2 regions of the Desulforamulus hydrothermalis Lam5 genome follow, and region 1 is predicted to be linked to the other one. Evidence: a T-box and tRNA genes for the amino acid it is inferred to sense, from the RefSeq annotation. Region 1 holds a T-box; the other holds one or more tRNA genes.
The links. The T-box of region 1 lies ahead of ileS (isoleucine--tRNA ligase). A T-box ahead of a tRNA ligase gene usually reads a tRNA of that ligase, here a tRNA-Ile.
Positions count from the first base shown of each region.

Region 2: it has a tRNA-Ile gene. The T-box ahead of ileS (isoleucine--tRNA ligase) is inferred to sense a tRNA for this amino acid. The anticodon was not compared.

Region 1 is NZ_CAOS01000012.1:75,943-79,351, forward strand. Features, by position in the region: gene DESHY_RS09720 (YlmH family RNA-binding protein) at 1-72, shown strand, start outside; gene DESHY_RS09725 (DivIVA domain-containing protein) at 114-656, shown strand; gene DESHY_RS09730 (DUF167 domain-containing protein) at 748-1,047, shown strand; T-box leader at 1,145-1,373, shown strand; gene ileS (isoleucine--tRNA ligase) at 1,424-3,409, shown strand, end outside.
Region 2 is NZ_CAOS01000013.1:278,470-281,878, reverse strand. Features, by position in the region: gene DESHY_RS11495 (methyl-accepting chemotaxis protein) at 1-1,406, opposite strand, end outside; tRNA gene DESHY_RS11490 (tRNA-Val) at 1,691-1,766, opposite strand; tRNA gene DESHY_RS11485 (tRNA-Glu) at 1,773-1,848, opposite strand; tRNA gene DESHY_RS11480 (tRNA-Ile) at 1,921-1,995, opposite strand; tRNA gene DESHY_RS11475 (tRNA-Asn) at 2,003-2,077, opposite strand; gene rpoD (RNA polymerase sigma factor RpoD) at 2,160-3,254, opposite strand; gene dnaG (DNA primase) at 3,251-3,409, opposite strand, start outside.

The DNA of each region.
Region 1 (3,409 bases):
CTTGAATTGGCAGAAGTAAGGGGAAATACCAAAAGCGGCCGCATAGGGATAGTCATTAAGCGTTTTTTATAAAGGATTCTACATCATAAAGGCAGCAGACGGGGGTGCAGCAAATGACAGTATTAACGCCCATGGAAATTCAAACCAAAGAGTTTGCCAGAACTCTGCGCGGGTACGATGTAAAACAGGTGGATGCGTGGGTACAAAAAATTAAAGATCATTATGAAAGACTGTTTGTGGAAAACCATGAATTAAGAGAGAAATTAGCCCGGGCGGAAGAAAGCATGGTGCATTACCGGGAATTGGAAGATGCCTTACAGCGTACCCTGGTGATGGCCCAAAAAAATGCGGAAGACATGCGCAACAACGCCGAAAAGGAAGCCAGAGTTATGCTGGAACAGGCGGAGGTGGCTGCCAGAACCGTTAAGCAAAAGGCGGAAGAAGAAGCGGAACGGATGCTGCACGAGGCTTCACAAAAGGCGGAGGAAATGATTAAACTGGCTGACCGGAGGGTTGGCGCCATTTTGGAGGAATACCGCCGCTTGGAGAAACAGGCTAATATCTTTAAAGTTAAATTTAAAGCTTTGCTGGAAGCCCAGCTGGCTATGGTGGAAGGCAAACTGGCCGCTGTGGAGGAGGCAGAAGAAAGTGCTTAATTAGATAAATATTTGGCACTGAACTACACCGGCCGGTGGCTGCCCGGGCTTGGTTTCTCTTTTACCGATAAGCTGGTTGGGGAGTGATTATGTGCTGGATATCAGACAGGATGGAACAGGAGTTGTTATTAAAGTGCGGGTGCAGCCCAGAGCTTCCCAAAACGGTCTGGCCGGCCAATTGGCCGGTGCTGTCAAAATTCGTTTAACCGCGCCGCCGGTAGATGGTGCGGCTAACGAAGCCTGCTGCAAATTTCTTGCTCAGTTGTTTGGGGTGGCCAAAAACAATGTTACAATCATAGCAGGCCATACCGGCCGCAATAAGACCGTTCGCATCGAAGGAATTAATCAGGCCCAGGCTCTGGCGGCAATTCAAGGCAGGGACTGTTCTTAACTTGAATCCCGGCAAGCGCCTTCCTCGAATTGATTTACGGCCTGCGGTTGACCTGAGTGTCGCATTTGGTTATAATATTGCTGTTATTTAAATATTGGCAACGCCAATGAGCGGGAAAGTAAAATGATGGGAGCTGGACAGAGAGCCCGGGCTTGGTGGAATCCGGGTCAGAGCCATCCTTTGAAAATCACCCGGGAGGTACCTGCTGAAACCTTTTGACACAGGGAGTAGGTTGGGTCGGTGCGCCGCCGTTAAAGGTGTTCGGAGTGTTCAGGCGTGGTCCTGTTCATGAGGGTGGTACCGCGGGTAATCAGCTCGTCCCTTTGGGGCGGGCTTTTATTTTTACACAAAGTGCAAAAAGGCAGGAGTGGTTTCAGTGGACTACAGCAAAACCCTTAATTTACCACAAACAGATTTTCCCATGCGGGGCAATTTACCGCAAAAAGAACCGGAAATCTTGAAGTATTGGCAGGAGATTGACCTGTACAACAAAGTACAGGCCAAAAACCGGGGTAAGACCAAGTACATTTTGCATGACGGCCCCCCCTATGCCAACGGGCATATCCACCTGGGACATACTTTAAATAAGGTGTTAAAGGATATGGTGGTAAAATATCGATCAATGGCCGGTTATGATGCTCCCTATGTACCGGGGTGGGATACCCATGGGCTGCCCATCGAGCAACAGGCCATTAAGCAACTGGGCATTAACCGCCACCAGGTCAGTCCGGTTGAGTTTCGGGCTAAGTGCCGTGATTATGCGCTGCAGTGGGCGAAAATTCAAAGTGAGGAATTTCAACGCTTAGGGGTACGGGGTGATTGGCAGCGGCCCTACTATACCCTGTTGCCTCAATATGAGGCCACACAAATTCGTGTATTTGGGGAAATGGCCAAAAAGGGTTATATTTACAAGGGTCTTAAGCCGGTGTACTGGTGCGCCTGCTGTGAAACAGCACTGGCTGAAGCAGAAGTTGAGTATGCCGATAAAACCTCTCCCTCAATTTATGTTAAATTTCCGGTTAAGGACGGCCGGGGGATTCTGCCTGAGGATGCGGCTGTGGTAATCTGGACCACCACTCCCTGGACCCTGCCGGCTAACGTGGCCATTGCGGTTCATCCGGAATTTGAATATGTATTGGCCTTGGTTAACGGTCATAAAGTTGTGGTGGCCAAAGGTTTGCTGGATGCTTTCCGGCAAGCGGTGGAGGCTGCCGAGGCAGCAATCCTGGATACTTATAAAGGAGAACAACTGGAACGGGTGGTCTGCCGGCATCCCTTTATGGAGCGTGATTCTCTGGTTATTTTAGGAGAGCACGTTACCCTGGAGGCCGGTACCGGAGCTGTACACACGGCGCCGGGGCATGGCGAAGAAGATTTCCAGGTGGGCAAGCAATACGGCTTACCTGTTTTAGCGCCGTTGGATAACCGGGGCAGGTTTACGGCAGAAGGCGGCAAGTTTGAGGGGCAGTTTATCCTGGATGCCAATAAAACTATTATTGAAGAATTAAAAGAAAAAAATGTCCTGCTGGGGCATGGTCAGATAAAACACCAGTACCCCCACTGCTGGCGTTGCAAACAACCCATTTTCTTCCGGGCCACTGAACAATGGTTTGCTTCGGTGGACGGTTTTCGCCAGAAAGCTCTTCAGGCTATTCGCAATGTTAACTGGGTGCCGGCCTGGGGTGAAGACCGTATTTACAATATGGTGGAAGGACGGGGTGACTGGTGCGTATCCCGCCAGCGAACCTGGGGTGTGCCAATTCCCATTTTCTACTGCAATGACTGCGGTAAAGAAATTATTACGGAAGAAACCATTGCCCATATTGAAAAATTGTTTAAGGAACACGGGTCAGATATTTGGTTTGCCAAAGAAGCCAATGAGCTGGTGCCGCCTGGGTTAACCTGTCACCACTGCGGTAAGGGCAAAGATTTCCGCAAGGAAACTGATACCATGGATGTTTGGTTTGATTCCGGCTCCAGCCACCTGGCGGTACTGAACCAGCCTGCATTGTGGCCGGAACTGCAGTGGCCGGCTGACTTGTACCTGGAAGGCAGTGACCAGCACCGGGGTTGGTTTAACTCCTCCTTATCCACCGCTGTGGCAGTAACCGGCCAACCACCCTATAAAACTGTACTAACCCACGGTTTTACAGTGGATGAAAAGGGACGCAAGATGTCCAAATCCCTGGGCAATGTGGTGGATCCCCTGAAAATTTGTGACCAGATGGGTGCAGACATTCTGCGTCTTTGGGTGTCTTCGGCGGATTACCGTTCAGACCTGGCGCTGTCCCCCAATATTTTAAAACAGATTGCCGAAGCATATCGTAAGATTCGCAACACCGCCCGCTTCCTGCTGGGCAAC
Region 2 (3,409 bases), on a different contig from region 1:
ATCAGTTGCACAAATTTGCTGACATCTTCAATCTGATGTCCTAAACTGCCGGTATCCCCGGCCAGGTTCTCCACCATCTGATGCAGCACCCGCATTTGCTGCACTGCCTGTTGCACCACCTGCTGGCCTGCCCGGGCCGCCTGGCCGGCCTGTTCAGAATAATCCGCCGTCTGCCGGGCCGTGTCCGTTAAATCTTTCAGCGAATAGGCCAATTGTTCCACCTGCTGGTTAGCCCCCTGCAGGGAGGCGCTGGTTTCTTCTGATGACATGCTGAGCGACTTGCCGGCCTCGCTCAGTTGTCCGGCCACCTCGCCGGTTTGTCCAAGCAACTGTCGAAAATTCTGCAGCATGGTATTAAAGCTGTGCCCCACCCGGGCTATCTCATCTTTACCCTGGACGGTGAAACTGCCGCTTAAATTGCCGCCGGCCACCACTGCCATATGTTCAGACAGCCGATTTAAGGGTTTTAAAATATTCCCGATCAACCAGTACATCACCAGCCCCATCACCAGCAGCGAAAGCACCAGGTGCAGGGCACTGTTTCTTAAAACTGCGGACAATTGCTTTAAAACTTCTGTACGATCCAGGTTGACCTTGACATAACTGATGGGCTGACCGCTATAATCATAAAGAGGTATAATCAGCACTGCAGATGCTGCATTGTTTTGGTACACCAGGTGATAGCCCCGGCCCGCCACCGCCTTTTTCACTTCCTCGTTGGGCACCGGCCAGGGATCTTGCTCGGCTGTGCCGGCCAGCGGCTTATCTTTGTCAACCTTTTGCCAGGCTACGCCGTTACCGGCATAGGGGTACATAAAGAATTCCCCGCCGCATTGTTCTTTCCAGCGAGCCAACAACTTGGCGCCAAAACCCATGCCGTACTCGGCACTACCCACATGCTGCCCCTGGTAATACACCGGGGCAACCACCCGGAAACCGTAACCGCCCCGTCCTTCCTCCAGCCCGGCCACCCATTTTTTTTCGTTATTGCACTGCAAAACGGTGGCCCGGAAGGATGATAAATCATCACCAAATTTTTGCGGCTGGTGCAAGCGCAAAAAAGAAGTGGCCGGTGGCAGGTGGAACTGAATTTGCTCAATTCCCTCCTGTTTGGCCCGGGCAAAAACCGGCGCAGTCAGCCGGTAAAGTTCTTCCCGGTTTCGCTCGGCAAAGGCCTTTTGCACCTCCGGCATTTCAATTAAGGCGCTAAGGCCCATGCCGGCAGCAGCAAACACTGCTTCCAGGTCGTTTCTGACGATGGATTCGATGTTGCGGTAACGCACTTGCTCTTGATCCAAAACAGCCTCGCGCATTTGCCGGTATCCCATGGCTACCAGCATGACCAGGGAGAGTCCCAACAGCACAAGCAGGGGGATCAATAATTTTGTTTTAACACTTTGCAGCATCCGCACACCCCTTACATGAAATATTTTAGGATTTTTTAACCTTTGTTTCCATTATTATTAAATTATCATTAAGGGGTGGGGTGCTAATGTCTTGTGCATTGCCTAAATTTCGACAAATTGCGGACACAAAAAAGGTCCGCTGGTTTGCATTATTGTCAGGAAAGTTATTCTGGTACAACTATAACAAAGACGGGACACCATTTTGAACTAAACAAATTGCAAATTCAATGGTACCGTCCCAAACCAAAATGCAAAAAAACCTCACCTAACGGTGAGGTTTTGCATGGTGGGCGATGACGGGATCGAACCGCCGACATCCTGCTTGTAAGGCAGGCGCTCTCCCAGCTGAGCTAATCGCCCGGTATATGGTGACCCCTACGGGATTCGAACCCGTGTTACCGCCGTGAAAGGGCGGTGTCTTAGACCACTTGACCAAGGGGCCGCATTTCATTTATGGGTTAATTTTTGATGCAGATTGTAAGAGGCTTGGCACCTCTCACACCCACATCTCAACTGGTGGGCCCACCAGGACTCGAACCTGGAACCCGCCGGTTATGAGCCGGATGCTCTACCATTGAGCTATAGGCCCGTTGATTTGGCTCCCCGAGCAGGACTCGAACCTGCAACCTACCGGTTAACAGCCGGTTGCTCTACCATTGAGCTATCGAGGAGCATCACCACGAAAGTTATTATACTAAAACAACTTTATCAGGTCAACAGCATATTGTTGTTTTTTATCACATTTTTTAACCGTTAATCCAGGTAATCTTTCAGCTTTTTGCTGCGGCTGGGGTGACGCAGCTTGCGCAGCGTCTTGGCTTCAATCTGGCGAATGCGCTCCCGGGTGACCCCAAACTTCTGCCCCACTTCTTCCAGGGTTCTGGCCCGGCCGTCATCCAGCCCAAAACGCAGCCGCAAGACTTTTTGTTCCCGGTCGGTGAGGGTTTTTAGCACTTCGTCCAGTTGCTCCCGCAGCAGGGTGAAAGATGCTTCCTCAGCGGGTGCCCGGGCATCCGCATCTTCGATGAAATCTCCCAGGTGGGAATCTTCCTCCTCGCCAATGGGTGTTTCCAGGGAAACCGGTTCCTGGGCTATTTTCATAATTTCCCGCACTTTTTCACTGGAAATATCCATTTCTTTGGCAATTTCTTCGGGGGTTGGTTCGCGGCCCAACTCCTGCAACAGTTGGCGGGAAACCCGGATTAATTTGTTAATGGTTTCAACCATATGAACCGGTATGCGGATGGTGCGGGCCTGGTCGGCAATGGCCCGGGTAATGGCCTGGCGGATCCACCAGGTGGCATAGGTGCTGAATTTATAACCTTTGCGGTAATCAAATTTTTCTACCGCTTTAATTAAGCCAAGATTGCCTTCCTGGATTAAGTCCAGAAACAGCATGCCCCTGCCCACATAGCGTTTGGCAATGCTGACCACCAAGCGCAGGTTGGCTTCCGCCAGGCGGCGCTTCGCTTCCTCATCCCCCTGTTCCATGCGTTTGGCCAGCTCCACCTCTTCTTCGGGTGACAGCAGAGGAACCCGGCCAATCTCTTTTAAATACATTCTGACCGGATCGTCAATCCCGATGCCTTCCGGAATGGTAAGGTCAACTTCCACTTCTTCCGGCGGCGCGTCTATGGCGTCATCTACTTCCAGTGGCTCCAAATCGGTGGTTTCAGGGACGATTTCCACACCCATGGCAGCAATTTTCTCATAAATGTCATCAATTTGGTCCGGGGACAGCTCAATCCCCTGCAGCGTATCCATGATCTCTGTATAGGTAAGCACGCCGCGTTTTTTGCCCTTTTCGATCAGTTCTTTAACCTGCTCTACTTTTGTTTCGTCCCTCATGTTGCCACTCCCCTTTCGGGCCACTTCAATTTATTCATCAGAATGTGAATCTGTTGGCTGAGATCGCGCACTTGAGCGGTATCGCCGGACTGTTCAGCCGCCGCCAACCGGGCCAATAAATCTTCCAGCCGGGCCTTATCGCTCAATTTCTTAAT